Regions from separate parts of the Streptomyces sp. NPDC087310 genome, predicted to be linked through region 1. Evidence: predicted binding sites of a transcription regulator. Region 1 holds the regulator's gene; the other holds the start of a gene.
What was found. Region 1 encodes HspR, which represses chaperone genes until heat shock. Its sites were predicted from a motif close to TTGAGNNNNNNNNNCTCAA; they were not measured.
Positions count from the first base shown of each region.

Region 1 (15,456 bases):
CGCGGAGGCGGCGCTGAAGCACTCCGAGCCGGTCCACCTCCCCGACCTGCCGGATATAGGCGTCGCGCTTCTCCTCGATGAGCGAAAGCGCCTCGTCCCAGCGTCCGGCCGCGAATGCCTCCCAGCTCGAAAAACCGCGCTCCTTGAAATTCTGGCCGCGCTCCAGCTTGTTGAGGTGCCCGATTCCGCTCTTGAGGGTGCGGTAGTACTCCTCGTGGTAGTGGGGGCGGTCCAGGCGGGTCGACATTCCCTGGGAAAATGAATCAAACATGGGGAATGTCCCGCTTCGCAGCGACGAGCATGCTCCTGGGAATCACCACGAGTCGCTCATCGGGACCGATCGACACCCCGGCAGGCAGCTTCGCACCGAGAGAATCCGACAAGTCCCGCCCGATGACGGCGACATCACCGTTCTCCAGCTCCCACATGTCGGGGCAGTCAGGGGTGTCCGAGGTGACTCCCAACTCCTGCGGTGACTTTCCGATCCGCCGCAGGAATGTCGTCTCCGGATCTGCTTCCCATGGTCTTGCCACAGCCGCCTCCCTCTGTTCGGGCCCGAACGAAGCAACGCTAGCACCGCACGCCAACACCGCGATCGAATGTCGTACGGGCATCGAAAGCAACAGGCCATTTCGAATCATGACGCACGGGTGGACTCGTAGTCGGCCGGACCCGTGGGAAGTTTCCGTGAACCGGAATCGTGGTGTCGAAACCTGGGGGATCCCTACGTAAAGTGGTCGCCGAGCCGCCTGGTTCGGAGCTGCTGAAAGCCATTAGATCCGGCCGGTGGCAACCGCCGGTCAGAATCCCAGGTAGGTGATCTGGACGATGTAGACATGTTCGCTGCGCACGACAATCTGGTACGTGAACATGCCACCGGGAACGGGGAGATTCCCGCCTTTCGGATTGTCTCCCTCATGGCTTCGGCCATGCACGTACAGCGCCTCCGCCGCCCTGACCAGTTCATCCGCCTTCTCCTCCACTCCGGCCAGGAAGGAGCGCGGTGCGGTGCGGGCCGCTTCTTCTGCCCCGAAGGCGTACTCCCAGGCCCAGCTCAACCGCGTACTGCCGTCATCGCCTCGTCCAGGACCGCGGTCAGCTCCCGCAGCGCCTCCCGGGCGACGTCCGGATCCTCGTGCTCCAGGTCGCCGCTCGCGCGGGTATGGCGAGCGGACAGGTCGGGACGGCGGGCGATCTCGATGTCCCTGGCCCAGGCCAGGACCCAGCTCCGCACCGGGCTGAGCGACTGCCACTCGACGGCCTTGGCGAAGGCATCGTCCTTCGTCCGCTGCATCTCGGCCAGGCGGCCGGGGGCGACGACGGCGAGGGCGGCACGCAATGCGTCGGGCGTCTGCTCGGGGCGGGGGGCCAGCTCGTGTCCGTGGTCGGCCTGGATGCTCATCGTGTCCTCCTGGGAGCGCACGGGCCAGGGTAGTCGTCCGGGACGGTTGGGGCAGGTTGTCGCCAACATGGGTGTGAAGGTCCTGTTCATGAGCGGGTGGGAGCGCCGAGGCCGGCCGGGCGGCACTCTCCGCACCGCCCCGGTTCCGGGCCACGGAAGGCGCGGTCGCAGCGGTCGCAGTTCTGGAGGGGTGCCGGACGGGTTCCGGGGCCGCCGGTGGGCGGAACGGGGGGCGGGGGTGGAATCTGGGCGATCAGGCGGTACGCCACCAGGGCGGCCGGGCGGCGTGGCCCCTCGGGCGGCAGGTCGGCGGCCAGGGCGTGGCACACGGCGGCGGGCGGCACGTCACGCTCCAGCCAGGCGGCGACCCCCGGGGCCAGGTGGGCCGTGTCGCAGGCGGAGAGGAGCAGCCGGGGGTCGAGGGCGCGCAGGCCGGCCAGGACCTCCGTGGCCGCGCGGAGGAGCTCCGGGGAAGAGAAGCCGGGCTGGGGCACGGCGGGCAGGGCCCGCTTCTTCCGGGGCGGCGCCGACCGCGTGTGCTCGGGCCGCGTGCGCTCGGGGCCCGCCTCGTGCGCCGGAGGGACGGGGCCTGGCCTGGTGGTGCGTACGGGCGCGTTGGCCGTACGGTGCCGGGCCGCCGCCGGCTGGTTGCAGGAGATCGTACGGGTGACGATCCGGCCGCCAGGGGTACGTTCACGGACCCGGCGCAGATAGCCGTGCGCCTCAAGTTCCCGTAACCCGGCGGCGATACGGGTGGAGCCCTCCGCGAAACGCCCGGTCAGGGTCTTGATGTCCACGCGGGCGCCTGCGGGCAGCGACTGGATGTGCAGACCGAGGCCCATGGCGAGCAGCGAGAGCTCTCGATGCTGGGCGAGGTGGTTGCCGATCACCGTGAAGTGGGTGGTGTGGCGGGAGTTGTCGTGCTCGACTCCGGCGGGATGAGCCACCGGGGCGGCCGGGGGCCGAACACGGGGACGCGGATTAGCCCGTGCGTGGCGTTGGTCGTCGGCAACGGCTGACGGCGCGTGCGAGGGCACGCTAGTGTTTCGACTATCCATCAGGAAGTGGCTCTTCCTTGTTGGTCAGGCCCTCGATCGGGATCGCTAGTCCCGGCCGGGGGCCGACGTATGTCCGGCGGTGGTGTGTATCTCTGGCAGAGCGTAAGGCAGTCGGGGGACACGAAATCCAGCCCAGCCAGGGATGTTCACCCGCCCGAGTGAGTGTGAGCGACGGGCGGGTGGGGTGGGGCTTGGTGGGTTTCTTTCTCCTCACGTTCCTTGGGAAAGAGCACCTGCGTCACCGGAACCCGACGGAACGGGTTCCGGTCGCGTACAGCACACCTCCGCCCACACGGTCTTGCGCGGAAACAGGCCCTCGGTGACTCCCCACCGGTCGGCCAGCGCGTCCACCAGCAGCAGGCCACGCCCCGACTCGGCGTCCACAGGGGGCCTTTGGAGTACGGGCAGGCGTTCCCGGCGCGTGTCAGCGACCTCGATACGGAGAACGTCCCCGGCAAGTCGCAACGTGAGCCGGAAGTCCCGCCCGGCCACCCGGCCATGGCTCGCGGCGTTGGCCGCCAGCTCGGCCACGAGCAGCCGCCCGGGGTCCGACGGGAGCCCCCAGTCCCGGAGTTGACTCTCCGCGAGCAGACGGGCGAGGCGGGCACCCCGGCGCGTGGAGGAAAGCAGCACGCTGAAGGCGGGCACGGGCTGGTCGAGTTGAGCCGAGCTCTCGGCTTTTCCATGAATCACATCACTCAGCGTGGCCGAATCGGCCTACCCTGAGGAGTGACGGAGCGCTTGCGTACGGTCACTGTCCGGCTCTTGTCCGGTGCTGTCCTGGCTGTCCGCGCGGTTCTTACGGGTAGGGCGCAGGGCGCCGAGGGACGGCGCGGCAGGACGGAGGAGTACGGATGTCGATGGATGGCGAGGCGGCGCAACCGAGGGACGAGGCGGACGAGCCGGGGTGGGAGGTGGACCCGGACGACGAGTGGGGCGTGGCCGTCATCACCACGGTGGGGCGGCAGTTGAAGCTCCGGCGAGAGGCGGCGGGGATGCGTGCCGGGGAGTTCGGAAAGGCGGTCGGCCACGGCGAGGACATGGTCTACAAAATCGAGGGCGGCAAGCGGATCCCTCGCCAGGACTTCCTGAACGCGGCCGACGAGGTACTGGGGGCGGATGGGCTCATCGCGGCGACGTGGGAGGACGTGAAGAAGGTCCGGTACCCGAAGAAGGTTCGGGAGTTGGGCTTGCTGGAGGCCAGGGCCGTCGAGATCGGCCTGTACGAGTGCAACATCATCGCCGGGTTGTTGCAGACACCGGAGCACGCGCGAGCAGTGATCGGCGCAGCGCAGCCGCCGTACTCGCCGAGCGATGTGGAACGCATGGTGGCGGCTCGTCTCGCCCGACAGTCGATCTTCGAACGCGACCCGGCTCCAGCGCTCAGCTTCGTCCTGGAAGAGGGGGCACTGCGGCGTCCCATCGGGGGCACAATGGTCTGGCGTCAACAGCTCGCGCGTCTCCTGTAAGCAGCTCGATTGCACAACGTCGTACTTCAGGTGATGCCGACGAACTGCACGACCCACTCCGGCATGGACGGCAGGATCGAGATGCTGAAGTTCGCGGACGGTACGGCTGTGGGGCGCTCCGACGGCGCGTTCAGCGGCCGACTGATCTCCGAACCCAAACACCTGCGCATCCTTGAGCTGCGGTATGGCACCATCCGGGCTCAGGCGCTCTCACCAGGGGAGTCGCTGGCCCTCATCGAGCAACTGCTGGGAGAAAAATGATCGGCAAAACCACTGCCGGGGACGCCTCAGGGCTGGCGTGGTTCAAGAGCAGCTACAGCGGCGGCAACGACGGCGAGTCCTGCATCGAGATCGCCACCACCCCCGGCACCGTGCACGTCCGCGACTCCAAGACCGTCGAGGGCCCCCACCTGACGCTCGCACCCGGCGCCTGGGCGAGCTTCGTCACGTACGCCGTGGAAGCCTGACGCCTCGACGGGTAACCGAGGTTGCCCGGTGGTTGATAGGTCACCGGAGGGCCGCCCCCTCCCTGGTCCGATGATCGCGTAAAGAGCGCCCTCGGCAGCTCCACGCCCAGGCGTACCCCCTGGCCCGCCCCGCACACCACGACACACCACGGGCAACGGGGCCGAGCTCGTGGCCCCGGACACTGATGAGCCCGGCCCCCAACGCGGGCCGGGCTCATCGGTTCGTCAATGGCGGGGCGGGAAGCGCGGCTCAGACGTCCTCGGGCTTCTCATCCCCGGGCTCCAGGCCGAACTGCTCCACGAGCCACTTGTCGAACTCGATCGAGGCGCGCACCCAGCTCACCGTCGACGACACGAAGTGCTCCAGGCTGACCCCCATGCCGATCAGCATCTGGGCCTCGCCGATGAGCCGCACGGTGGGCGGGCCGTCGCCCTCCTCGTGGATGTGGCTGTAGACCTTGGGCCACAGCGTGCGGCGGTTCCAGTCGTCGATCGCGTCGAGGATCTTGGACTTGTCCTCGATGGGGTGCGGCCGGTCGTAGAACGTCCGCACCGAGAAGACCTGCTGGTCCTCCTCGCCGCGGAACATGAAGTAGGTGCGGAACTCCTCCCACGGCGCCGCGAGGTCACCCTCGTCGTCGACGACGTACTTCAGCTCCATCTGTTCCAGGAGCTGCTTGACCAGATCCTGGTCGGGGACGACGGGGCCCGCCGGTCCTTCACCCTGCGGTTGGGGCTGTCCCCCGAAATTCGGAATCGAGGACGGGTCGATGCTCACCGTGTATTTCCCTTCGTACGGTTCCTGCCATCCTCTCCCATCCCGGGCGGTACCTGGCAAGCCCGGCCCGCGTCCATCCGCTGTGGGCTGACACGGAACGGGCCCCACCGGAACCCGGGATCTTCCCCTACGGCGTCTTCGCCAAGGACGGCGCCTCCGCCGCGCCCCTCCCCACCATCAGGCCGTCTCCCACCCGGTCCACCCGGACCGTGTCGCCGTCCGTGATGTCGCCCGCCAGGATCTCCTTCGCGAGCTGGTCGCCGATCGCCGTCTGGACCAGGCGGCGCAGCGGGCGGGCGCCGTAGGCCGGGTCGTTGCCCTCTTCCGCGAGCCAGGTCAGGGCCTCCGGGGTGACCTCCAGGGTGAGGCGGCGTTCCGCGAGGCGTTTGGCGAGGCGGTCGATCTGGAGGCCCGCGATGTGGGCGAGCTCGTCCTGGGACAGGGCGGAGAAGACCACCAGGTCGTCCAGGCGGTTGAGGAATTCGGGCTTGAAGGAGGCCCGTACGGTCTGGAGGACCTGTTCCTTCTTGCGTTCCGGGGTGATGTTCGGGTCGACCAGGTACTGGCTGCCCAGGTTCGACGTCAGGATCAGGATGGTGTTGCGGAAGTCGACCGTCCGTCCCTGGCCGTCGGTGAGGCGGCCGTCGTCCAGGACCTGGAGCAGGATGTCGAAGACCTCGGGGTGGGCCTTCTCGACCTCGTCCAGGAGGACCACGGAGTACGGGCGCCGCCTTACCGCCTCGGTGAGCTGGCCGCCCTCCTCATAGCCGACGTAACCGGGAGGCGCGCCCACCAGGCGGGCCACGGAGTGCTTCTCGCCGTACTCGCTCATGTCGATACGGACCATGGCCCGCTCGTCGTCGAAGAGGAAGTCCGCGAGCGCCTTGGCCAGTTCGGTCTTGCCCACGCCCGTCGGGCCGAGGAAGAGGAACGATCCGGTGGGCCGGTCCGGGTCGGCGATGCCGGCGCGGGTGCGGCGTACGGCGTCGGAGACGGCCTGGACCGCCTCGCCCTGGCCGATCAGCCGCTTGCCCAGCTCCTGCTCCATACGCAGCAGCTTCTGCGTCTCGCCCTCCAGCAGGCGGCCAGCGGGGATGCCGGTCCAGGAGCCGACGACGTCGGCGATGTCGTCCGGGCCGACCTCCTCCTTGACCATCGTGTCCTTGGCGGCCTCCTGCTCGGCCTCGGCCGCCGCCTCCAGCTCCCGCTCCAGGTTGGGGATCTCGCCGTACAGCATCTTGGAGGCGGTGTCGAAGTCGCCGTCGCGCTGTGCGCGCTCGGCCTGGCCGCGCAGGTCGTCGAGGCGTTCCTTCAGCTCACCGACCCGGTTCAGGCCCTGCTTCTCCTTCTCCCAGCGGGCGGTGAGGCCGCGCAGCTCCTCCTCGCGGTCGGCGAGGTCGCGGCGCAGCTTCTCCAGGCGCTGCTTGGAGGCGGGGTCGGACTCGTTCTTGAGGGCCAGCTCCTCCATGCGGAGCCGGTCGACGGAGCGCTGGAGCTCGTCGATCTCGACCGGCGAGGAGTCGATCTCCATACGGAGCCGGGACGCGGCCTCGTCGACGAGGTCGATGGCCTTGTCGGGGAGGAAGCGGGAGGTGATGTAGCGGTCGGAGAGGGCGGCGGCGGCCACCAGGGCCGCGTCCGCGATCTGCACCTTGTGGTGGGCCTCGTAGCGGCCCTTGAGCCCGCGCAGGATCGCGATGGTGTCCTCGACGCTCGGCTCGGCGACCAGCACCTGCTGGAAGCGGCGCTCCAGGGCGGCGTCCTTCTCGATCCGCTCGCGGTACTCGTCCAGGGTGGTCGCGCCGACCATGCGCAGCTCGCCGCGGGCCAGCATCGGCTTGAGCATGTTGCCCGCGTCCATCGCGGAGTCGCCGCCGGCGCCCGCGCCGACGACGGTGTGGAGCTCGTCGATGAACGTGATGATCTGGCCGTCGCTCTCCTTGATCTCGGAGAGGACGGTCTTGAGGCGCTCCTCGAACTCGCCGCGGTACTTGGCGCCCGCGACCATCGCGCCGAGGTCCAGCGAGACCAGCCGCTTGTTCTTGAGGGACTCCGGCACATCGCCCTTGACGATGCGCTGCGCGAGCCCCTCGACCACTGCGGTCTTGCCGACGCCCGGTTCGCCGATCAGCACCGGGTTGTTCTTCGTACGGCGCGACAGCACCTGCACCACGCGCCGGATCTCCTGGTCCCGGCCGATGACCGGGTCGAGCTTGCCGTCGCGGGCCGCCGCGGTGAAATCGGTGCCGAACTTCTCCAGGGCCTTGTACTGGCCCTCCGGGTCCGGTGTGGTCACCCGGCGCCCTCCCCTTGCCTTTTCGAACGCGTCCAGGAGCCGGTCAGCCGCCGCCCCCTGCCGGGCCAGTATCTCCCCCGCCGGGCCGCCCTTGGCCGCGATGCCGATGAGCAGGTGCTCGGTGGAGAGGAAGTCGTCGCCCAGCTCCTTCGCCCGGCGGCCCGCGTCCGCGATGACGGCGAGCAGGTCGCGGTTGGGCTGCGGGGGCGCGACGGTCGACCCGGTGACGCTGGGCTGGGCGGCGAGCAGCCGCTCGGTGGCCGCCCGTACGGCCGCCTGGTCGGCCTCGACGGCGGCCAGCAGGTCGGTGACGTTCTCGTTGTCCTGGCCCTCCAGCAGCGCGAGCAGCAGATGCGCGGGGGTCAGATCGGGATGTCCCGCCTCCACCGCCCGATGGGTGGCGGCGTTGATCGCATCCCGGCTCTTGTTGGTCAGCTCGGCGTCCACGTGGGCCCTCTCCTCCTTGCACGAGTTCTGCGCGGGCTCTTGCGGGATCCCTTACGTGATCCTCACGCGATCCCTTGCGTGATCCCTTACGGGTACGGGAAAACGGCACTCCGGTCTCATCCGGGCCGCCGCATCCCTGACAGCAAGAACCTACGCAAAGTTGAGTCTATTCCACTCAAGGCTGACTCGGCTGAGTGGCGCCCGGAAAATTCCGACCCCGCTCACCTGATTTTTCTCGCGTTCCGGCGCGCGCACCACTGGTACACACCAATGGCCCGGCGCACGGGTGTCCGCACGCCGGGCCAGGAAGGGCCGGGAAGGGCCAGGAAGGATCAGGAAGGGCCAGGAGCAGTCAGGAAGGGCCCGGGAAGAATCCGGGCAGCACAACGGCGCCATCGTGTTTCAGGTCCACGATGGCGCCGTTGTGTGGGGGAAGCGCCTGAACGATTTGAAACGACGGGGGAATCGTTCAGGCACTGCGGGGGGTGGCGAGGGTGGTTTGTGGTGATCCGACGAGCTGGTGGTCACGCTGGTCGAGGTTGACGAAGATCATGTCGTAGCGGATGGCACAGCGGACCGGGCGTGGAGCCCCGCGCGGCCTGCGGAGGCAGCGGTAGGCACGTACGTCCTCGTCCTCCTCACGCACGACGACGATCGGCTCTCCGAAGAGAGTGACCATCAGCGAGTCTCCTCGGTGGGGAATGGCCGTGACCAGATCGATGAAGTGCCACCCCGATCGGTACGCCGTGGCCATCTCACGCCGGAAGACCCGATCGTCCGGCGGGACGGTCATGCCGTGATGCCGGCCGGGGTAGTGCCCCACTCGATGTCGCCGGCGTCACCCGAAGCGGCCTTCGGAGCCACCGTCCACGAGATCTCTTCCGTGCTCATCTCCCCGGCGTCCGCGGCCTGGACGACGGTTCCGGCCGGAGTGCTGGTCCAGGAGATCTCCCCCACCGCGGTGGTCTGGCCGGCCGAACCGGCCGGCGCGCTGGTCCAGGAGATCTCCCCGGCAACACCCAGCACACCGTAGGCCAGAGCCGCAGAGAAAGCAGTGGCAACCACCGCGCGAAGCATTCTCTTATACATAGTCGGCTTCGTCCTCACTTGATGGATTCCTCTCCCCCGCCATCTAGACGATGTCTCATTCGGACACGTCAACACCACCGGGACGAGGCATCATGTTCCTGCATGTTCAGGACCCTGAGGGGTGGAGATTTGACCGAAAGCATCACAAAACCGACACATCCCCATGCCGTCACTGATCTATGTGAAGACGGCAGGCGGCTTTACGCCAGCGCACTGCGCTCGGGGCGCCTCGCCCGGAGCGAGATCATCGCCGCCCCGTGTCTCATGGAGTTCCCACTCCTGCATCCGGACCCGGACGATCCGGACTGGCTGCGACCGGTTCCGCCGTCCGCCGCGCTCTCCCAACGCCTCAACCCCATCGAGCGGGAGATCCAGGAGCGGCGGCACTTCGCGGTGGCGCTCACCGACGCTTTCGAGCCGTTCATGGCCATCGCCTCGCAGGGGCCGCCGAGCGCCCACGCGATCACCGTCCTGGAGGGCAAGGGCCGCATCAACGCGGCGATCGACCTCGCCACGGCCGCGTGCAGGACCGAGGTCCTCACCGTGCAGCCAGGTGGTGTCCGCAGCGCCGACGCGCTCGAACAGGGCCTGGAGCGCGGCCGGCTCGTGGTGGACCGCGGGGTCAGCATCCGCACCCTGTACCAGCACACCGTCCGGCACGGGCAGGGCACGCTCGCGTACGCCGAACGGCTCGCCGAAGGGAACGTCGAGATCCGGACGCTGGAGGAGCTGGTCGAGCGACTGATCATCTTCGACCGCACCGTCGCGTACATCCCGGCGCGCTCCGACCGGGCGGTCGCCCTGGAACTGCGCCACCCGGCGCTCGTCGACTACCTGGCCCAGGTCTTCGAACAGCTCTGGCGCCGCGCCACGCCCCTCACCGAGCAGGTCTCGTACGAGCCGACGCCCGACGGCGTCTCCGGCGTCCAGCGGTCGATCGCGAAACTGCTCATCGAGGGGTACGTGGACGAGGCCATCGCCCGGCGACTGGGGATGAACGTACGGACCTGCCGTGCCCACATCGCCAAACTCGCCACCACGCTCGGCAGCGGCAGCAGGGCGCAGCTCGGCTATCTGATCGCGCACTCGGGAATCCTCGACCAGGAGCGCTGACCCGGCATTTCGAAACACCTCGACCTATCTCGCTCCGTACCGCCCACAACGAGAACCACCGTGAACACAGAGAGGGAACCCGCTCACTGAATCGGCCCGAATCAGCCCGAATTCCCTGAACCGGACGTCGAACTCCCGCCCCTGCACGGCGAGAACTCGGCGATGGTCTCGGTCACTCTCTGTAGAGTGCCGACACGGCCTGCCCGGATCAAGCGAAACGCGACTGCACTGATGCGCACTGCGGAACCGTGCAGCACTGCGGAACCACGCAGGAGGGACATATGACACAACCGGACGCGGTGACCCACAGAGAACCGTCGCCCGCTGTGTCGGCGGGGGCGCACACCCTGCTGCGCCGGCTCGTCAGGGGCGAGCAGGTCGGGCGGGCCGAGCCGGGCTGCACCGAGCTGATCGCCCTCGGACTGGCGGTGCACGACCCCCACTCCGACCGGTGGGGCGTGGCCGACCTGCACCATGCGGAGCAGACCGCCATGGCCGAGGAGCGCGCCGGCATCGCCCGCCACCTCCAGCGCATGCACCAGCTCGACGAGCTGTACCGCGACATCCGTACACACGAATCGCCCACCGGTAACGGAATCGAATTCCTCGACCGGGTCGAACACGTCAATGCCGCCATCATGCAGGCGGCGGATTACGCGCAATCCCACATGTATACGGCGCATCCGGTGAACAGAACCGCGAAAGGACTGGCCGCGGTCGTCCCCCGCGAGATCAAACTCCTCCAGCGCGGGATCGCCCGCCGCACGATCTATTCGGAGTCCGCCCGCACCCGTGCCGCGGAACAGGAGTGGGCCACCACCATGAGCGCGCACGGCGCGGAGATACGTACCCTCGCCTCCGATTTCGAGCGAATGATCCTTGTGGACAGACGATTCGCCATCATTTCCGACCACCGGGACGAGCCGAACAGAATGACCGCGTTCAAAGTGACGCACCCCGGCATGGTGGCTTTCCTCCACCACCTCTTCGACCAGCAGTGGGAACGGGCCGAACCCTGGATGGGCGGCCGGTTCCTGCCGAGGGAGGGGATCGTCACGACGGGCCGCTCCCGGCGCATCCTCAACAAGCTCCGCGAGGGCCGCACCCTCAAGCAGATCGCCAGCGAGCTGGATGTGAGCCTGCGGACCGTCAACACCGACCTGAACAAGCTGTACGAGGTCGTCGGCGTGGACACGCTGTTCTCGCTCGGGGTGTGGTGGGGGTCCGAGGCCGCCGCCGAGGAACGCAAGCTGGGCTGACCGCTGCACCGGGCCGACCGCGCCCGCACACGACGACGGACCGAGCCCAGGCGCTCGCCTGGGCTCGGTCCGTCGCTCGCTTGCAGCTCAGTCCGTCGCGCGCCTGAGCTCAGTCCGTCGCGCGCTTGGGCTTCGGGCGCCACACCACCAGCGCGCTCGTCTGCTGCACGTCCTGGTACGGCACCAGGTCCCGGCGGTACGAGGCGTGCACCTGCGCCTCGCGCTGCCGCATCGCCGCCGCGGCGCCGTCCACCGCGGAGGACAGCTCGGCGACCCTGGCCTGGAGCGCGGCGACCTGGTTCTCCAGCTCGATGATGCGCTTGATTCCGGCCAGATTGATGCCCTCGTCCTGCGAGAGCTGCTGCACCTGCCGGAGCAGTTCGATGTCACGGGCCGAGTAGCGGCGCCCTCGCCCCGCCGTACGGTCCGGGGAGACCAGACCGAGACGGTCGTACTGCCGGAGGGTCTGCGGGTGCAGCCCGGAGAGCTGGGCCGCCACCGAGATGACGTACACCGGCGTCTCCTCGGTCAGCGTGTACGCCCTGCCGAACGATGAGGACGGCCGCCGCCGCCCGTCCCTGTCCATCGGGTCATGCTCCCTTCGCCGCCTGGAACAGCTCCGCCCGCGGGTTCTCGTCCGCGGTCGCCTTCCGGTATGCCTCCAGCGCGTCGCGCGCCTCGCCGCCGAGGTCCTTGGGCACGACCACCTCGACGGTGACCAGCAGGTCGCCGCGGCTGCCGTCCTTGCGTACGGCGCCCTTGCCACGGGCCCGCATCGTACGGCCGTTGGGGGTGCCCGCGGGCAGTTTCAGCGTGACCGGCGGACCGCCCAGCGTGGGTACCCGCACCTCGCCGCCGAGCGCCGCCTCCGTGAAGGTGACGGGCACGGTGATGGTGAGGTTGTCGTCCTTGCGGCCGAAGACCGGGTGCGCGTCGACATGGACGACGACGTACAGGTCGCCGCCGGGGCCGCCGCGCTCGCCGGGAGCGCCCTTGCCGCGCAGCCTGATCCGCTGGCCGTCGCTGACGCCCGCCGGGATCCGGACCTGCATGGTCCGCGAGGACCTGGCACGCCCGCTGCCCTTGCACACCTCGCACGGGTCCTGGGCGATCAGCCCGCGGCCCTTGCAGTCCACACACGGGTCGGTCAGCGAGAAGCCGCCGCCCGAGCCGCGCGACACCTGTCCGGTGCCCACACAGGTCGGGCAGACCCGCGGCGAGCCGTTCTTGTCGCCGGTGCCCGAACACGCCTTGCAGGGCGCCTGGCTGGACATCCGCAGCGGGACCGTGGCCCCGTCGACGGCCTCCGTGAAGCTGAGCGTCACCTCGGTGTCGATGTCCTGGCCGCGGCGCGGCTGCGTACGGGTGCCGGGGCCGCCGCGGTTGAACAGCCCGCCGAAGACGTCCCCGAGCCCGCCGCCGAAGCCGCCGGCCCCGCCGGCGCCCGCGGGGCCGCCCTGCGGGCCGCCCTGGCCGCCGCCGAAGAGGTCGCCGAGGTCGAAGTTGAACGAGCCGTTGCCGCCCGCGCCGGGACCCGGCCGGAATCCGCCGTTGCCGAAGAGCGAGCGCGCCTCGTCGTACTCCTTGCGCCGCTTGGGGTCACCGAGGACGTCGTTCGCCTCGGAGATCTCCTTGAAGCGCTCCTCCGCCTTGGCGTCGCCCTTGTTGGCGTCCGGGTGGAACTCGCGGGCGAGCTTCCGGTACGCCTTCTTGATCTCGGCCTCGGTGGCGTCCTTGGGAACGCCGAGAACCTTGTAGTAGTCCTTCTCCACGAAGTCCTTCGTGCTCATCCTCGACGTCCCTCCTCTCCGCCCGCACCGGCACCGCCGGTCACCGCGTCATCTGTGTCCGGCACACGGCCGGCGCGTCGCGCGCCGGCCGTCTCCGGTGTGTCTGCTCCGTCAGCCCTCGTCGGGGCCACCGTTCTCCCTGTCATCGGCCGAATCCGCCTGCTCCTCCGCGGACTTGGTCTTGCCGCCCGGCTGTGGCTCGGCCACCGCGACCCGCGCGGGCCTGATCGTCCGTTCCCCGAACCGATACCCGGGCTGGAGGATCGCGACGCACGTCGTCTCCGTGACGTCCGGCGCGTACGAGTGCATCAGGGCCTCGTGGATCGTCGGGTCGAAGGGCTCGCCCTCCGTACCGAACGGCTGGAGCCCCAGCTTGACCGTGACCGCTTCGAGCGACTCGGCGACGGACTTGAAGCCGCCGACCAGCTCGTCGTGGTCGCGCGCCCGGCCGATGTCGTCGAGCACGGGCAGCAGTTCGGTCAGCAGGTTCGCGACCGCGATCTCCTTGACGGAGACACGGTCCCGCTCCACACGCCTGCGGTAGTTCTGGTACTCGGCCTGGAGCCGCTGGAGGTCCGCGGTGCGCTCACCGAGCGCGGTACGGACCTGGTCGAGCTGGGCCAGCAGAGCAGCGTCCTGGATGTCCCCGGCGGGGGCCGCCGGCCCGGACTCCTGAGGGGAGTCCGGCTCGGCGGCCTTCGGCGTGGCGTCGTCGGCGCCGGAGGGGACATCGGGCTTCTCCTCGAAGCCCGGGGTCTCCTCGGTCACGCCGCACCGTCCTTCCTGGGCTTCTCGTCGTCGACGATCTCGGCGTCCACGACGTCGTCCTCGGGCTTGGCCTGGCCTTCGCCGGCCGCACCCTCGGGACCGGCGGCGCCGGACGCCTGGGCGTCCGCGTACATCGCCTGTCCGAGCTTCTGCGAGACGGCCGCGACCTTCTCCGTGGCGGTACGGATCTCGGCGGTGTCCTCGCCCTTCAGCTTCTCCTTGAGATCGGCGATCGAAGCCTCGACCTCGGTCTTGATCTCGCCGGGAACCTTCTCCTCGTTGTCCTTGAGGAACTTCTCCGTCTGGTAGACGAGCTGCTCGGCCTGGTTGCGGGTCTCCGCGGCCTCGCGGCGGCGGTGGTCCTCGTCCGCGTACTGCTCGGCCTCTTCGCGCATCCGGTTGACCTCGTCCTTCGGCAGCGAGGAGCCACCGGTGACGGTCATCTTCTGCTCCTTGCCGGTGCCGAGGTCCTTCGCGGCCACGTGCATGATGCCGTTGGCGTCGATGTCGAAGGCGACCTCGATCTGCGGCACACCGCGCGGCGCGGGCGGCAGACCGGTCAGCTCGAACATACCGAGCTTCTTGTTGTACGCGGCGATCTCGCGCTCGCCCTGGTAGACCTGGATCTGCACGGACGGCTGGTTGTCCTCGGCCGTCGTGAAGATCTCCGAGCGCTTCGTCGGAATCGTCGTGTTCCGCTCGATGAGCTTGGTCATGATGCCGCCCTTGGTCTCGATACCCAGGGACAGCGGGGTGACGTCGAGGAGCAGGACGTCCTTGACCTCACCCTTCAGGACACCGGCCTGGAGCACGGCGCCGATGGCGACGACCTCGTCCGGGTTGACGCCCTTGTTGGCCTCGCGGCCACCGGTCAGCTCCTTGACGAGCTCGGCCACGGCGGGCATACGCGTCGAACCACCGACGAGCACCACGTGGTCGATCTCGGAGAGCTGGATGCCCGCGTCCTTGATGACGTTGTGGAACGGGGTCTTGCACCGGTCCAGCAGGTCGGCCGTGAGCTGCTGGAACTGGGAGCGCGTGACCTTCTCGTCCAGGTGCAGCGGGCCCTCGGCGGACGCCGTGATGTACGGCAGGTTGATCGTGGTCTCGGTGGAGGACGACAGCTCGATCTTCGCCTTCTCCGCGGCCTCACGGAGACGCTGGAGAGCCATCTTGTCCTTGGCCAGGTCCACGCCGTGACCGTTGGCGAACTGCTTCACCAGGAAGTCGACGAGGCGCTGGTCCCAGTCGTCACCACCGAGGTGGTTGTCACCGTTGGTGGCCTTCACCTCGACGACGCCGTCACCGATCTCCAGCAGCGAGACGTCGAACGTACCGCCACCGAGGTCGAAGACCAGGATCGTCTGGTCGTCCTTGTCGAGGCCGTAGGCCAGCGCGGCGGCCGTCGGCTCGTTGACGATACGCAGGACGTTCAGGCCCGCGATCTCGCCGGCCTCCTTGGTCGCCTGGCGCTCCGAGTCGTTGAAGTACGCCGGGACGGTGATCACCGCGTCGGTGAC
Region 1 covers NZ_JBIUYF010000003.1:704,258-719,713, reverse strand. The annotation lists gene ACIO3P_RS13805 (DUF6879 family protein) at 1-271, opposite strand, end outside; gene ACIO3P_RS13800 (hypothetical protein) at 264-533, opposite strand; gene ACIO3P_RS13795 (hypothetical protein) at 801-1,058, opposite strand; gene ACIO3P_RS13790 (hypothetical protein) at 1,055-1,402, opposite strand; gene ACIO3P_RS13785 (helix-turn-helix domain-containing protein) at 1,489-2,349, opposite strand; gene ACIO3P_RS13780 (ATP-binding protein) at 2,671-3,153, opposite strand; partial or broken gene ACIO3P_RS13775 (helix-turn-helix domain-containing protein) at 3,315-4,190, shown strand; gene ACIO3P_RS13770 (DUF397 domain-containing protein) at 4,187-4,396, shown strand; gene ACIO3P_RS13765 (YbjN domain-containing protein) at 4,647-5,174, opposite strand; gene clpB (ATP-dependent chaperone ClpB) at 5,302-7,917, opposite strand; gene ACIO3P_RS13755 ((2Fe-2S)-binding protein) at 8,387-8,710, opposite strand; gene ACIO3P_RS13750 (5'-nucleotidase) at 8,707-8,982, opposite strand; gene ACIO3P_RS13745 (helix-turn-helix transcriptional regulator) at 9,109-10,119, shown strand; gene ACIO3P_RS13740 (LuxR C-terminal-related transcriptional regulator) at 10,401-11,378, shown strand; gene ACIO3P_RS13735 (heat shock protein transcriptional repressor HspR) at 11,488-11,964, opposite strand; gene dnaJ (molecular chaperone DnaJ) at 11,969-13,168, opposite strand; gene grpE (nucleotide exchange factor GrpE) at 13,280-13,936, opposite strand; gene dnaK (molecular chaperone DnaK) at 13,933-15,456, opposite strand, start outside.

Region 2 (15,456 bases), on a different contig from region 1:
AGCCGTACCTCGGTCTCGGGCGGCGAGAACGACGCGGCGTTCTCCAGCAGTTCCGCGACGAGGTGGCTCAGGTCGTCCGCGGCGAAGCCGGCCACCTGGCTGTGCGAGGGCAGTTCCTGGATGATGACGCGCTCGTACCGCTCGATCTCGCTGACCGCCGCGCGCAGCACGTCCACGAGCGGGACGGGCCCGGTGGAGCCGTGGCCGTGGTCGTGGCCGGCGAGCACGAGCAGGTTCTCGCTGTGGCGGCGCATGACGGTCGCCATGTGGTCGAGCTTGAAGAGGGTGGCGAGACGTTCGGGGTCCTGCTCGCGGTCCTCCAGGCCCTCGATGACGCCGAGCTGACGCTCCACCAGGCCGAGGGTGCGCAGCGACAGGTTGACGAAGGTGTGGTGGACGGTGTGGCGCAGCCGCTGGAGCTGGGCGGCGAGTTCGGCCGTACGGTCCTGGAGTTCGGCGCGCTGCTCGGCGACCTTCTCGCGGGCGCCGAGCAGGTCGCTGCGGTCGCTGTCGAGCCGGTCGGCGCGGCCCGCGAGGTCGACCAGCTTGCCGTGCAGGGCGTTGACGGACCGTACGACCTGCGCGAACTCGTCGTTGCGGCCGGTGAAGCGGATGGGCTCCTCGGTGGCGGGCGCGGAGGAGAGCCGGGCGGCACCGATCCGTACGACCGCGAGCGGCCTGGTGAGCGTACGGGCGACGGCGGTGGAGACGCCGACCGCGATGATCAGGCAGCCGCCGAGAAGGGCGAGCTGGAGTTCCAGGCCGGTGACATCGTCGTCACGGAGCTGTTCGAGGCGCTCGATCTGGGCGGCGCCGAGGCTCGACTCGACGCCGCGCATCTGGTCGATCCTGGCGGAGAGCGCGGACTCGACCTCGTCCTGGTCGGCCTTGCGGTCGGCCGCGGAGAGTTCGGGCCGGTCGGTGAGGCGGGTGAGGTAGCCCTCGGCCGTCTTGACGTCGGGCCCGGTGACGGTGGAGGTGAGGGATTCGCGCGCCGCGGTGTCGGCGCTCTGGTCGAAGTCGGCCAGCGCGCCGAGTTCGCGGACGCGTGACTTCTGGGCGTCGGCGCTGAGTTCGTCGCGTACCTGGTCGTTCTTCTTGTTGCTCGCGTCGGCCGAGGACTCGACGGGCAGCCCGGTGACCGGGTCGTACTGGGGGGCCGAGGCGGTGGGGCCCGGCACGGCGAGCGCGGCCAGCAGCAGCCCGCGGGTGGCGGACGCCTGCTCGACGGCGCGGCCGAGCGCGCCGGGGGCGCGGGTGCCGTCGGCCGCCTCGGGCGGGGTGTTCTCGGCCAGCTCGTCGGCGAGGGCCTGGAGTTTGGCGATGACCTCGGAGTACGCGCGGTACGCCTCCATCGCCGAGCCCTTGCCCGTGAGGGCGGCGCGCCGGATGGAGGGGACGGTGGAGAGGTCGCGCAGCAGTCCGGGGGAGGCCGAGGCGGCGGCGTGGATCTCGTCGATCTGGCGGTCGACCCGGGCGCTGCGCGTCTCGGAGATCGTGTACTTGGCCTTCTCCGGGTCCGTACCGCCGGGCTGCGCGTCGCGTCCTGCGGCGATGTAGACGATGACCTCGTCGCGTTCGTCCGCGAGGGAGTGGCCGAGGGTGACGGCCTGCTGGTTCAGCTCGGCGAGGGTGACCAGGTTCTGGGCGTCCTTGAGCTCGGCGGACGCGCTCAGTACGGCGGGGGTGCCGGCCACGACGACCGTGACGCCCACGAAGGCGACCCCGGCGACGAGCCGGTTGCGTACCCGCACCCGGCGTCCTTCCTGAGGCTTCCCGCCTGCTGCGCCGGTGGCCGCGGTGGCCTCACCGGGCGTGCCGGTACCGGTAGGGGTCACAGCGCTGGTGGCCGTGCCGGTGGCCGTGACACTGTTGCCCCGAGGCCGCTTCTTCTGCACCGGTGCTCGCATTCTTGACTCGTCCGCCCATGAAGCAGAGGTGACGGCCGGTCCGGTCTGACAACGCGGTAACCCCACCCCCACCCCTGGTTTGGCTTTCGGCTGTCGACCATTCCAGCGCTCCGGGGGAGGAAGGCGCGCATCGGCCGCTCCGCCACCTGGACGAGTGAACATCACGAGGAGGGGGCGAACAACTCTTCCCCGCCGGGCGGCTGCTGGAACATGGCGTGCCAGGTGGACCTTCCGGGCGGGCTTTGGCAAGATGCCCGCCCGCAGCTCGCCGGGGCCGCCGGTGCGGCCGGCCGGGTCGGCTCGATCCGCTCCTCCGGCGCTCTCACGCGCGCTGATTCTGACCGAATCACAGCGGTTGACCTGGCGTGACGTGGAGACCGACATGACGTGTGGATCATGTGGAGAAACCCTGCGGGTGGTGCGGGGAGTCAGGCAGACTGGAGCGCATGCGCGTCGAACAGGCCACCGCCCCCGGTCACACCGCCCGCCCCAATGAGGACTGGGCAGGCGTGGTGCTGCCCGCGGCGGGCGAGGGCGGGGCGCTGGTGATGCTGGACGGGGTGACGCCGCCCACCGGCGAGGACGGTTGTGTGCACGGTGTGCCGTGGTTCACGTCCAGGCTGGGCGGGGCGCTCGCGGAACTGTCCGGTTCACGACGGGATATGACGCTGGCACAGGTTCTCGCCGCGTCGATCGGCCGCACGGCGGATGCCCACCGCGACACCTGTGACCTTTCTCACCCGCGCACTCCGCAGGCCACGGTCGTCCTGGCGCGCTGGGGCCGGGAGGCCGTCGAACATCTCGTACTCTCCGACTCCACGCTGCTGCTGGAGTCCCCGGACGGGGCGGTACGGGCGGTGCTGGACGACCGCCTCGACCGGGTCCCGCGCGAGGTGCTGCGCTCGGTCGCCGCGACGGACGCCCTGCGCAACGCGGAGGGCGGCTTCTTCACGGCGGCGGCGGACCCGTCGGTCGCGGAGCGCGCCGTGACGGGCCGCACCCCGGCGGCGGAGGTACGGTCCCTGCTCGCCCTGACGGACGGGGCGACCCGGTGGGTGGAGGTGTTCCGGGAGGGCGGCTGGGCGGACTGTCTGGCGCTGGTGCGCAAGAGCGGTCCGCAGGAGCTGCTCGACCGGGTGCGGGCGGCGGAGTCGGCGGATCCGGACGGTACGGCGTTCCGCAGGGGGAAGACGAGCGACGACGCGACGGTGACGTACGTGGAGCTGTGAGGCGGCGCCCGCCTGCCCCTGCTTCCGGTGGCTCGTGGTGCCCCAGCTCTGGACGGTCAGCTCTCGGCGGTCAGCTCTCGGCGGTGGCGTTGAGCTGGTGCAGCAGCCGGGCCAGTTCGGCGATCTCGGCACGGTCCCAGCCGGCGAGCTGCTGTACGTACCGCTCCCGGCGCGCTCCCCGGACCCGGCGGAAGCGGTTCCCGCCCTCGTCGGTGATCCGGATGAGCCAGGCGCGCCCGTCGGCGGGATCGGGCTCGCGGCTGACCAGGCCCAGTTCCTCCAGGGCGCGCAACTGGCGGCTCATGGTGGCCTTGCCGACGCCGAAGTACGCGGCGAGTTCGGTGGCGCGCTGGGGGCCGCCGAACTCCAGACGTACGAGGAGCCCATAAGCCGCCGGTTCCAGGTCCGGATGGACTTCGCGCGCCATTTCCCCGGAGTTGGCGCGGGCGCGGCGCAGAAAGACCGCCAGTTCCCGTTCGAGGGCGAGGAATTCCTGGTCCACACCACTCGTCACCGCGGGGTCCGGTTCCGGTTCCGTACCGCTTCCGTGCACGTCAGCAGCCATCGTGCGCTTTTCCACTCCTGAAAGTTTCTTTCGCCGACGGCCATTGCCGCAGCTTGTTCAGTATTTCAGGGGTTTATACCAACGGCACCGGCGTGGCACCCTTCCGCCGTCCGGGTCTACGTGCGTAGCTTCAATACTGACATGTTCACTCCACTGACATGTCGCCAGGTCATGATCTCCCCCCACCGAGGTCTTCGGAGGCACACCCATGCCCGTCCCCAGATCCCGCGTCCCAGGCCGCTCCAGGGTCGCCGCGGCCACCGCCCTCCTCTCCGCTCTCGCCCTGCTCCTCGCTCTCCCCGGTGCGGCGAGCGCGGCCCCCCACCCGGCGGGCCCGCCGGCGCCCATCCCCCCGCGCGGCTCGGCCCACATGGGCATGGGCGTCCTCGCGCACGACGGCCAGGGCCCGCTGCCCCAGGGCGACCGGGCCGCCCAGACGGAGGGCGTCGACGTCTCCAGCCACCAGGGGAACGTCGACTGGCCGGCCCTGTGGAGCAGCGGGGTGAAGTGGGCCTACGTCAAGGCCACGGAGGGGAACTACTACAAGAACACCTCCTTCACCCAGCAGTACAACGGCTCGTACAACGTCGGCATGATCCGCGGCACGTACCACTTCGGTACGCCCAACGACTCCAGCGGCGCCAACCAGGCCAACTACTTCGTGGACGGCGGGGGTGGCTGGTCGCCCGACGGCAGGACGCTGCCGGGCGTGCTCGACATCGAGTGGAACCCGTACGGGGCGACCTGCTACGGCAAGACGGCGTCGCAGATGGTCGACTGGATCCGCGACTTCGTGAACACCTACCGGGCGCGCACCGGCCGGGACGCCGTGATCTACACGGCGACGAGCTGGTGGAAGACGTGCACGGGCAACTACGCGGGCTTCGGCACCACCAACCCGCTCTGGATCGCCCGCTACGACTCGACCGTCGGTGAGCTGCCCGCGGGCTGGGGGTTCCAGACGATCTGGCAGTACACGTCGACGGGGCCGATCGTGGGCGACCACAACCGGTTCAACGGGGCCCTGGACCGGGTCCAGGCGCTGGCCAACGGCTGACGCGCCCCGCACGCACGAGACTGCCCGGCCCCCCTCCGCCGAGGGGCCGGGCAGTCCGGTGTCGCGGCCGGTGATGGATCAGGCCGCCGCGGGGACCCGTACGGGCTGCTCCGCGGGGGCGAGCGCCAGCTCCAGGACCTGGCGGACGTCCGTCACCGGGTGGACCTCCAGCTTGCCGAGGATCTCGGCCGGGACATCGTCCAGGTCGGCCTCGTTCCGCTTGGGGATCACGACCGTCGTGATGCCCGCGCGGTGGGCGGCCAGCAGCTTCTGCTTGAGGCCGCCGATGGGCAGGACACGGCCGGTCAGCGAGACCTCGCCGGTCATGGCCACATCCGTACGGACCTGACGGCCGCTCAGCAGCGAGGCCAGCGCCGTCGTCATCGTGATGCCCGCGCTCGGGCCGTCCTTCGGCACCGCGCCCGCCGGGAAGTGGATGTGCACGCCCCGGTCCTTCAGATCGGCCACCGGCAGTTCCAGCTCCGCGCCGCGCGAGCGCAGGAAGGAGAGCGCGATCTGTGCCGACTCCTTCATCACGTCCCCGAGCTGGCCGGTCAGGGTCAGCCCCGATCCGCCCGTCTCGGGGTCGGCGAGTGACGCCTCCACGAAGAGGACGTCGCCGCCCGCGCCCGTGACCGCGAGGCCGGTCGCCACCCCCGGGACCGCCGTACGGCGCTCCGCCGGGTCCTGCGCCGACTCCGGTACGTGGTGCGGACGCCCGATCAGGGCGCGCAGGTCGTCGGCGCCGAGGGTGAACGGCAGCTCCCGGTCGCCGAGTTCGTGTTCGGCCGCGACCTTGCGGAGCAGCCGGGCGATGGAGCGCTCCAGGTTCCGTACGCCCGCCTCGCGGGTGTACTCGCCCGCCAGCCTGCGCAGCGCTCCGTCCTCCAGGGTGACCTCGCCGGGCTCCAGGCCCGCGCGCTCCAACTGCCGGGGCAGCAGGTGGTCCCGGGCGATGACGACCTTCTCGTCCTCCGTGTAGCCGTCGAGCCGCACCAGCTCCATGCGGTCGAGGAGAGCCTCGGGGATGGCCTCCAGGACGTTGGCCGTGGCGAGGAAGACCACGTCGGAGAGGTCGAGTTCGACCTCCAGGTAGTGGTCGCGGAAGGTGTGGTTCTGCGCGGGGTCGAGGACTTCGAGCAGCGCCGCCGCGGGGTCGCCGCGGAAGTCGGAGCCGACCTTGTCGATCTCGTCCAGCAGGACGACCGGGTTCATCGAACCGGCCTCCTTGATGGCCCGCACGACACGCCCCGGCAGCGCGCCGACGTACGTACGCCGGTGGCCGCGGATCTCCGCCTCGTCGCGTACGCCGCCGAGCGCGACCCGGACGAACTTCCGCCCCATGGCGTGCGCGACGCTCTCGCCCAGCGAGGTCTTGCCGACCCCGGGCGGGCCCACGAGGGCCAGGACGGCGCCGCCGCGACGGCCGCCGACGACCCCGAGACCACGGTCGGCGCGGCGCTTGCGGACGGCCAGGTACTCGGTGATGCGCTCCTTCACGTCCTCCAGGCCCGCGTGTTCGGCGTCCAGGACGGACTGGGCGCCCTTGATGTCGTAACTGTCCTCGGTCCGCTCGTTCCACGGCAGTTCCAGGACGGTGTCGAGCCAGGTGCGGATCCAGGAGCCCTCGGGGCTCTGGTCGGAGGAGCGCTCCAGCTTCTCGACCTCCTTGAGCGCGGCCTCCCGTACCTTCTCGGGGAGGTCGGCGGCCTCGACGCGCGTCCGGTAGTCGTCGGACTCGTCCTCGCCCTCCTCGCCGTTCAGCCCACGCAGCTCCTTGCGTACGGCGTCGAGCTGACGCCGCAGCAGGAACTCGCGCTGCTGCTTGTCGACGCCCTCCTGGACGTCCTTGGCGATGGACTCGGCGACGTCCTGCTCCGCAAGGTGCTCACGGAGCTGCTGGGTGGCGAGCTTCAGCCGGGCGACCGGGTCGGTGGTCTCCAGCAGGGCGACCTTCTGGGCCGTGGAGAGGAACGGCGAGTAGCCGGAGTTGTCGGCGAGCGCCGACACGTCGTCGATCTGCTGCACCCGGTCGACGACCTGCCAGGCCCCGCGCTTCTTCAGCCAGTCGGTGGCCAGCGCCTTGTACTCGGTGACCAGCTCGGCCACGGCGCCGGGCAGCGGCTCGGGCGCGCTCTCGTCGACGCCGACCCCCTCCACCCACAGGGCGGCACCGGGCCCGCTCGTACCGGCCCCGATCCTCACCCGGCCACGGCCGCGGATCAGGGCACCGGGATCCCCGTCGGAGAGCCGGCCGACCTGCTCGACGGTCCCGAGCACACCGGTCCCGGCGTAACTCCCGTCGATACGCGGCACGAGCAGCACCCGGGGCTTGCCGCCGCCCCCGCCGCCCTCACCGTCATCGGCACGGACGGCCGCCTGCGCGGCCTCGACGGCGGCACGGACCTCGGCATCGGACAGATCGAGCGGCACGACCATGCCGGGCAGCACGACCTCGTCGTCGAGCGGCAGTACGGGAAGCGTGAGCGGTGTGGACGTGGAAGCCATGGTCTCCCCTTCGGCGTGAACAAGGCAGGTAAGGCAGGTAAGGCAGGTAAGGCAGATAAGGCGGTACAGCGGATGAGTCGGTGAGGTGGTGAGGTGGTGAGGTGGATCAAGCAAGTTGAGCTATACCGACTCAATGCTTATGAGCCTGGGATTGTTCCCCCACCTTTGTTCGCTCTGAGCGATCGCTCGGTGCTCGTCCGCACAGCGACAGCGCCTGTCCCCACAGCGCCTGTCCGTACGGCGGCATTCCCCGGGGGCACCGCGGTCCCCGGCGCGCGTGCGTGAACCGGTTCGGGCGCTGTCGGCGATAGAGGGGCGTGAGACTGTTCCGCCCCATGAGGGGAGACCGCGACGACGCCGCGCTGTTGCGTGCCGTCGCGAAAGGTGACGCGGCGGGGGCCGAGGCACTGGCCGAGTTGTACGACCGGCATTCCGGCTGGCTGCTCGCTCGGCTGACGCGGCGGTGTGCCGATCCCGAGACCGTGCGGGAGGTTCTTCAGGACACCTTCGTGACCGTATGGCGCTCGGCCGGGACGCATCGCGGTGGTGAGGCCGGCGGCTGGTTGTGGGTGATCGCGGCGCGGCGGCTGGTCGACGCGGTGCGGGCGAGTTCCCGGGCGGAGCGTGCCGCGTACGGGCGTCCCGGGTACGAGGCGCCGGCCGTCGCGCCCTCCGCCGAGGAGCGCGTGCTGGCCGGGCTGGAGTACGGCGATGTCGGCGCGGCCCTCGACCGGATCTCCCCCGAGCTGCGCGACGTGCTGCGCGCGACGGTCGTCGACGGGCTCACCACCCGCGAGACCGCGCGGCTCCTGGGCATACCGGAGGGCACCGTCAAGACCCGCGCGATGCGGGCGCGCAGGGAACTGCGTGCCGCGCTGGAGCGCATCGCGCCGCTGGGAGGCACCGCATGAGGGACAGAGCAGCCCGGTCGGCCGGGGCGTGGCACGTGGACGAGGCGCTGGCCGCCCGGTACGTGGCGGGCTCGGCCCCGGAGCCCGACGCCTGGTCGCTGGAGAAGCACATCGAGACGTGCGGCGCGTGCGCCGTCCGGGTGTCCGCGGCGGTACGGGGGACCGCCGCGGGCACCGTACTCGCCGACGTACGGGGAGCGGTGCTGGCCGCTGTGGCGCCACCGCCACCGCCCCCGGACGTCGGCCGGGCCCCGGCGATCGGGTTCACCGCGCGTGTCCTGTGGGCGGCGGGGCCCGCGCTGCGCGGGTCCTGGCTGGCGGCGCTGGTGCTGGTCGTGGTGGGGGCGGTCGGGCTGGCGTACGCCACCGGCTTCGCGGGCGCGCGCCCGCTGCTGCTGGCGCTGGCGCCGGTGCTGCCGCCCGCGGGGGTCGCCGTGTCGTACGGGCGGTACGCGGACCCGATGCACGAGATCGGCGCGGCCACCCCGGGCGGCGGGCTGCGGCTGCTGCTGATCAGGACCGCCGCCGTGCTCGCGGTGAGCCTGCCGCTGCTGACGGTGGCCGGGGCGCTGCTGCCGGACGACACGCTCGGCACACCGGGCGCGGCGGCCTGGCTGCTGCCGGGGCTGACGCTGACGCTGGCCGCGCTGGCGCTCGGCTCGTACGTGGGGTGCCGCGCGGCGGCCTGTGCGGTGGGCGCGCTCTGGGTGCTGGCCCTGGCCGTACCGCTGCTGACCTCGGCGTCCGCCGGGGCGGTCGGGGTGTCGCCGTCGGCGCTGACCGGACCGGCCGCGCCGGCCGAGCTGTCCGGGTATCTGGCCCGGTTCCTGTCCGGGGCGGCGGCGCAGGGCCTCTGGGCCGCGGGGGCGGCGGGGTGCGCGGCGTTGCTGGTGGCGCGGCGGCGCTCGTTCGACCGGCCCTCCTTCGGGGGCGGGGGATTCGCCCGATGAACGTACGTGAGGGAAAGCGTGTGGGAATGAGAGAGACCGACGTGACAGCGGTGGCGGTACACGGGTTGACGGTCAGGCATCGCAAGAAGGTCGCGCTCGACACCGTCGATCTCGGCTTCGGCGGTGGCGTGCACGGCCTGCTCGGCCCGAACGGGGCGGGCAAGACCTCCCTGATCCGGGTGCTGGCGACGGTCGCCGCGCCGGCCGGGGGCCGGTTGGAGCTGCTGGGCCGTGATGTCGCGGAGCACCGGGACCGCGCGGCGGTACGGCGGCGGCTCGGCTACCTGCCGCAGGAGTTCGGCTACTACCCGGGGTTCACGGTGCGCGAGTTCGTCGCGTACGTGGCGTGGCTCAAGGAGATGGACGCGGCGCGCGTGCCGGAGGCGGTGGAGCGGGCGGTCGAGCGGGTGGGGCTCGCGGACCGGATCGACGCGAAGGTGCGGACGCTGTCGGGGGGCATGGTGCGGCGGGTCGGCATCGCGCAGGCGATCGTCAACGAACCGGATCTGCTGCTGCTCGACGAGCCGACGGCCGGTCTGGACCCGGAGCAGCGCGTCGAGTTCAGGGCGCTGCTGCGGGAGGTGGGCACCGCGTCCACGGTGATCGTCTCGACGCACCTCGTGGAGGATGTCGCGGCGGCCTGTACGGAGGTGACGCTCCTGGAGGCGGGCCGGGTGGCGTTCCGGGGGACGACCGCGGAGCTGACGGCGCTGGGCGGGAACGCCGGGGACGGCGCGGCCGAGTTCGGTGACAACCCGATCGAGCGCGGGTACACGGCGGCGCTGCGCTCCCATCGGGCGACGGGCGCGGTACGGGGCCCTGCGGCGACCGCCCGCGCCGTCGCGGAGGGGGCCGAATGAGCGCCACCGGATCCATCGAATCCGCCGAATCCGCCGGGGCTTCCTCGGTCGAAACGGCGGACGCACCCGCGCCTGCCACGCCTCCCCCGCCCCCGCCTCCGCACCGGCGGCCCCGCCGCGTCCTGTGGACGGAGCTGCGCCGCGGGATCGGGCCCTGGTCCGCGGTCGCCGTGGTCGCGGTCTGCGGGGTGACGATGTACAGCAAGACGCCCCAGTGGCAGGGCCGCTGGACCGGGACCACCGATCTGCTGCGCGTCATGCTGCTGCTCTGCGGGCCGCTAGCCGTCGCCGTCGGCTGCTGGCAGGGCGGCCGGGAGCGGCGCCGCTCCACCGGGGATCTGCTCGCCTCGCTCCCCCGCGCCCCGCTGCGCCGGGCGCTGCTCGCCGTGGCGCCCGCCGCGCTGTGGCCGCCCGCCGGATATCTCGTCGCCGCGGCGGGGTGCGCGCTGGCGACCTGGCCGTACGCGGGCGGGGGACGGCCGTTCCTGTCGCAGACCGCCGCCGACGCGGTGGCCCTGGGGGCGCTCGGGGTGCTCGGTTTCGTGGCCGGCCGGCTGGTCCCCTGGCGGCTGGCGGCGCCGCTGCTCGCCGCCGTCAGCTACGTCGGGCTCGGCATCCCCGCGTACACGGACTCCCCGGCCCGCTGGCTCGGCCCGGCCTACGACCACGTGTACGAGTGGGACCGGCCGGTGTGGTGGTTCGGGCCCGCCTCGATGGTGTGGACGGCCGGGCTCGCCGGGGCCGCGCTGCTCGCGCTCGCCGCCCGGCGCCGTATCTCCGCGCTGCTGCCGCTCACGGCCGCCTGCGCCGCCGCCGTGGTGCTGACGCTGACCGGCGACGGGCTGTGGCGCCCCGACCCGGCGGCGGCCCGGCTGGTCTGCGACGACGGCACCCCGCAGGTGTGTGTCACCGCCGTCGACCGGAAGCTGCTGCCGTCGGTGTCCGCCGCGCTCGCCGACGTCAACGCCAGGCTGCGCGGCATCCCCGGCGCACCGGACCGCTGGGTCGACGGGCCCCACGTGTCCCAGCCCGGGAGGGAACAACTCGACGCCGCACCGGGCGTGATCGTCCGCAAGGTGGGGGAGCCTGTCCTGCTCGGATCCCGGGAGGCGCAGCTCCCCAACCCCTTCGGGCTCTCCGAGCGCGGGGTGGTCTCCGATCCGGTGCTGTACGCCAACTGGGCCGTCGGGTATCTCTTCTCGCAGGAGTGCTCGGGCACCGACTTCGACACGCCGGCCGCCCGGCGGGCCGCCGGCATCCACCTCGCCGTCAGCTACTGGCTCGCGCCGCCTCCGAACGCCGCCACCGTCCCGCCGTACCAGGGCGAGGCCCATCTCCGGCGGCTCCATGCCATGGACCCGGCGGAGGGGCGCGCCTATCTCGCGCGCTATCTGGCCGCGGATCGCTGCCTGGCCGACGAGGTGCCCGTCCCGTGAAACCCTCCACGCCCGTCTCCGCGCACCACTCCGCCCGCTCCCCCGTCCGCTCCCGGCGTCTCACGTCCTGGCGTCTCGTGCCGCTCGGGCTGTACGCCCGGTCGCGCGCCCTGCCCGCCACCCTCGGCACGCTGGCCGGGGTCGCGCTCACCGCCGCGTGGGCCGCGTGGTGGCTCCAGGCGCAACCGCGCTTCGACCATACCGCCCGGGTTCCGGTGGTGGTGCTCGCCCCGTTGCTCGTCTCGGCGGCGATCGGAACGGGCATGTACACGCACAGCGACGAGCTGGACCGTACGGCCGTACGCCCCTGGTGGCCCCGGCGGCTGGCCGTGCTCCTCGGTCTCACGGCGCTCGCCGCCGCGCTGCTCGCCCTCGGGGTGCCCGGGCACCCTGAGGCGTTCGGGGCTCCCGCGGCCGTACGGAACCTGCTCGGCGCCACCGGGATCACGGCGGGCGCCGCCGCGCTGCTGGGGGCGCGGCTGAGCTGGCTGCCGACGACGGCGTACCTGAGCACGGTCTATCTCGCGGCGCCCCGCGCGCACGGCGGCGCCGCCGCACTGTGGGCCTGGCCGGTCCAGCCGGGGCCGCAGGCGGGGGCGTGGGCGGCGGCGGTCGTGGCGTACGGCTGCGGCGCCGGTCTGTACGTGTGGCGCGGGGCCCGCCGGGAGGGCCGCTGACGGGGGTGGCCCGTACGACACGGGCCACCGCCGACGGCGGAAACCGGATTGTCCTGGTCCACCGCTCCCGACCAGGATGTTCCCAGCGTCCGTCAGCCGAGGGAGAGGCGCCAGCATGTCCGTACCCGTACCCGTACCCGTATCCGTCCCGGATTCCGGTCCCGTCACGCTCGACCGTCGCGAGGGGCCTTACGGCGAGGTCGTCCTGCGGCGGCGGGGCGAGGAGCTGGAGATCATCGCCAACGGCTGCTTCCTGATGGACACGTCGGACGGCCGTTCGGAGCGGCTGCTCATCGATGCCGCCTACGCCGCCCTCGCCCCGGCGGCTCTCGCTCAGACGGCCCTCGCCCCGGCGGCGACCTCCGCGGACCCGCGTCCCTCCGTACTCATCGGCGGTCTCGGCGTCGGTTTCTCGCTCGCGCACGCCGCCGCAGATCCGCGCTGGGGCGCCATCGCCGTCGTCGAGCGCGAGCAGGCCGTCATCGACTGGCACCGCGACGGCCCTCTTACGCGCATTTCGGGCGGAGCGTTCACCGATCCGCGCGTTGTGATCCATCACACCGATCTTGTGAAGTACGTACATACGACCACGGAGCGTTACGACGCGCTCTGCCTGGACATCGACAACGGACCCGAGTGGACCGTCACCGAGGACAACGAGAACCTCTACTCCCCGGCCGGACTCGCCGCGTGCCACGGCCGGTTGAAACCGGGCGGTGTCCTCGCCGTATGGTCGGCGAACCCCTCTCCGAGATTCGGTGAAGCGTTGCGGAATGCCGGATTCACCGGGGTAAGGGATGAAGAGATCCAAGTTGCCCGGGGAGTACCCGACGTGGTCCATCTCGCTGTTCGCACTGCGTAGCCGGAACCCTCCCGCTGCCTCTACGCTGCTCCCCACACACGGATGTGCATACTTCATGCACAGATCGCGGATCAAGGAACGCGTACCAGGGGCGGGGCGATGGAGCAGACACACACCAGCCACAACGGGGTCGCGGCGACGCCCGGCGCCCAGCGGCGGGTCCTCGTCGTCGAGGACGACGCGACGATCGTCGACGCCATCGCCGCCCGGCTGCGGGCGGAGGGCTTTCTCGTACAGACGGCGGTGGACGGACCCGCGGCGGTGGACGCGGCGGAGGCATGGCAGCCGGACCTGATGGTCCTCGACATCATGCTGCCCGGCTTCGACGGGCTGGAGGTCTGCCGTCGCGTGCAGGCGCAGCGCCCGGTGCCGGTGCTGATGCTGACGGCGCGGGACGACGAGACCGACATGCTGGTCGGCCTCGGGGTCGGCGCGGACGACTACATGACCAAGCCGTTCTCCATGCGGGAGCTGGCGGCGCGGGTGCATGTGCTGCTGCGCCGGGTGGAGCGCGCGGCGCTCGCCGCGGTGACCCCGCGCAGCGGCATCCTGCGCCTCGGCGAGCTGGAGATCGACCACGCGCAGCGCCGGGTGCGGGTGCGCGGTGACGACGTACACCTGACGCCCACCGAGTTCGACCTGCTGGTCTGCCTGGCGAACACACCGCGCGCCGTGCTCTCCCGGGAGCAGTTGCTCGCCGAGGTGTGGGACTGGGCGGACGCCTCGGGCACCCGTACGGTCGACAGCCACATCAAGGCGCTGCGCCGGAAGATCGGCGCCGAGCGGATCCGTACCGTCCACGGTGTCGGCTACGCCCTGGAGACCCCGGCGCCATGACCCGGCCGGGGGACACGGGGGGCCGGCGCGGTGACGGTCACGGCTCGCACGGGCGTGAGGGTTCCCGGAGTCCGCACGGGCGTGAGAGCTCCCGGAGTCCGCGCGGAGGTGAGGGCTCCCGGAGTCCGCGGGAGCGGCGGCGGGTGTTCGGTGCGGCCGACCGGTCCCTGCCGCTCTTCTCGATCAAGTCCAAGCTGGTCACCCTGGTCGTCGTCTCCGTCCTGATCACCACCGGTCTGCTGATCGTGGCGTCGCGCACGGAGACCGAGCTGCGCTTCATCACGGTCTTCTCGATGATCGCGACGCTGCTGATCACCCAGTTCGTGGCACACGGGCTGACCGCGCCGCTGGACGAGATGAACACCGTCGCCAAGGGGATCTCGCACGGCGACTACACGCGCCGGGTGCGCGCCGACCGCCGGGACGAGCTGGGGGACCTCGCCTCCACGATCAACCGGATGGCCGACGACCTGGAGGCCGAGGACCGGCACCGCAAGGAGCTGATCGCCAACGTCTCGCACGAGCTGCGCACGCCCATCGCGGCCCTGCGCGCGGTGCTGGAGAACGTGGTGGACGGGGTGTCCGCCGCCGATCCCGAGACGATGCTGACGGCGCTGCGGCAGACGGAGCGGCTGGGCCGGCTGACCGAGACGCTGCTCGACCTCTCCCGGCTGGACAACGGTGTCGTACCGCTGCGCGCGCGGCGCTTCGAGGTGTGGCCGTACCTGTCGGGCGTGCTCAAGGAGTCCAATCTGGCGTCCTCGCACCGCAGCCATGTCGCCGGTTCCGGGTCCGGGAACCACGCCCGTACGGACGTCCATCTGCATCTCGACGTCTCCCCGCCGGAGCTGACCGCGCACGCGGACGCGGAGCGGCTGCACCAGGTGGTCGCCAACCTCATCGACAACGCGGTCAAGCACAGCCCGCCGCACGGCCGGGTGACGGTGCGCGCCCGGCGCGGCACGGATCCCGAGTCACTGGACCTGGAGGTCCAGGACGAGGGGCCCGGCATCCCCGAGCAGGAGCGCCACAAGGTCTTCGAACGCTTCAACCGGGGCACGGTCCCCTCCCCGCACGGACCCGGCAGCGACGGCGGTACGGGGCTCGGTCTGGCGATCGCGCGCTGGGCGGTGGATCTGCACGGCGGACGGATCGGGGTGGCCGAATCGGCACGTGGCTGCCTGATACGGGTCACTCTGCCGGGGGCACCCCGAGCACACGCTTGACGTAGGGTTCGAGGGAAAGCGCATGATCTCCGGGTACGGAGTCGGGGACGAGTGGGCAACAGGGCCGTGGACCTGCCGTGGCTGGGGAGTGGCCGGTAAGTGATGTGTTCGGTCACATGCCCCTGGCACTGCGGAACCTGGCTTGTTTCCCGCCATTTCATACGCCGAAACCCGTCGTCGGATGTGACTTGCACGACGATGGCATGCCCGGCCTGCACCTCAGGGCCTGGTAGGCGTAGCCTTGATTCCCGCTGTCCATCACCTTGTGAAGCGGAAGAGGGCGGTTCACGCCGTGTCGTCTCAGTCCCCCAGTAACGCGAGCATCTCGACCGACGAAGCGGGCCAGGGCACCAACCCTGCGGCCGCCTTCGGAGCCAATGAGTGGCTTGTCGACGAGATCTACCAGCAGTACCTCCAGGATCCGAATT
Region 2 covers NZ_JBIUYF010000010.1:111,229-126,684, reverse strand. The annotation lists gene ACIO3P_RS33635 (nitrate- and nitrite sensing domain-containing protein) at 1-1,898, opposite strand, end outside; gene ACIO3P_RS33630 (hypothetical protein) at 2,357-3,139, shown strand; gene ACIO3P_RS33625 (MarR family winged helix-turn-helix transcriptional regulator) at 3,210-3,704, opposite strand; gene ACIO3P_RS33620 (lysozyme) at 3,913-4,761, shown strand; gene lon (endopeptidase La) at 4,840-7,269, opposite strand; gene ACIO3P_RS33610 (RNA polymerase sigma factor) at 7,605-8,180, shown strand; gene ACIO3P_RS33605 (zf-HC2 domain-containing protein) at 8,177-9,130, shown strand; gene ACIO3P_RS33600 (ABC transporter ATP-binding protein) at 9,157-9,990, shown strand; gene ACIO3P_RS33595 (hypothetical protein) at 9,987-11,426, shown strand; gene ACIO3P_RS33590 (hypothetical protein) at 11,504-12,103, shown strand; gene ACIO3P_RS33585 (spermidine synthase) at 12,219-12,965, shown strand; gene ACIO3P_RS33580 (response regulator transcription factor) at 13,065-13,802, shown strand; gene ACIO3P_RS33575 (ATP-binding protein) at 13,946-15,028, shown strand; gene ACIO3P_RS33570 (multifunctional oxoglutarate decarboxylase/oxoglutarate dehydrogenase thiamine pyrophosphate-binding subunit/dihydrolipoyllysine-residue succinyltransferase subunit) at 15,321-15,456, shown strand, end outside.
Region 2: a site for HspR is predicted at 7,385-7,403, ahead of lon (endopeptidase La). Genes of this name have one in related genera too.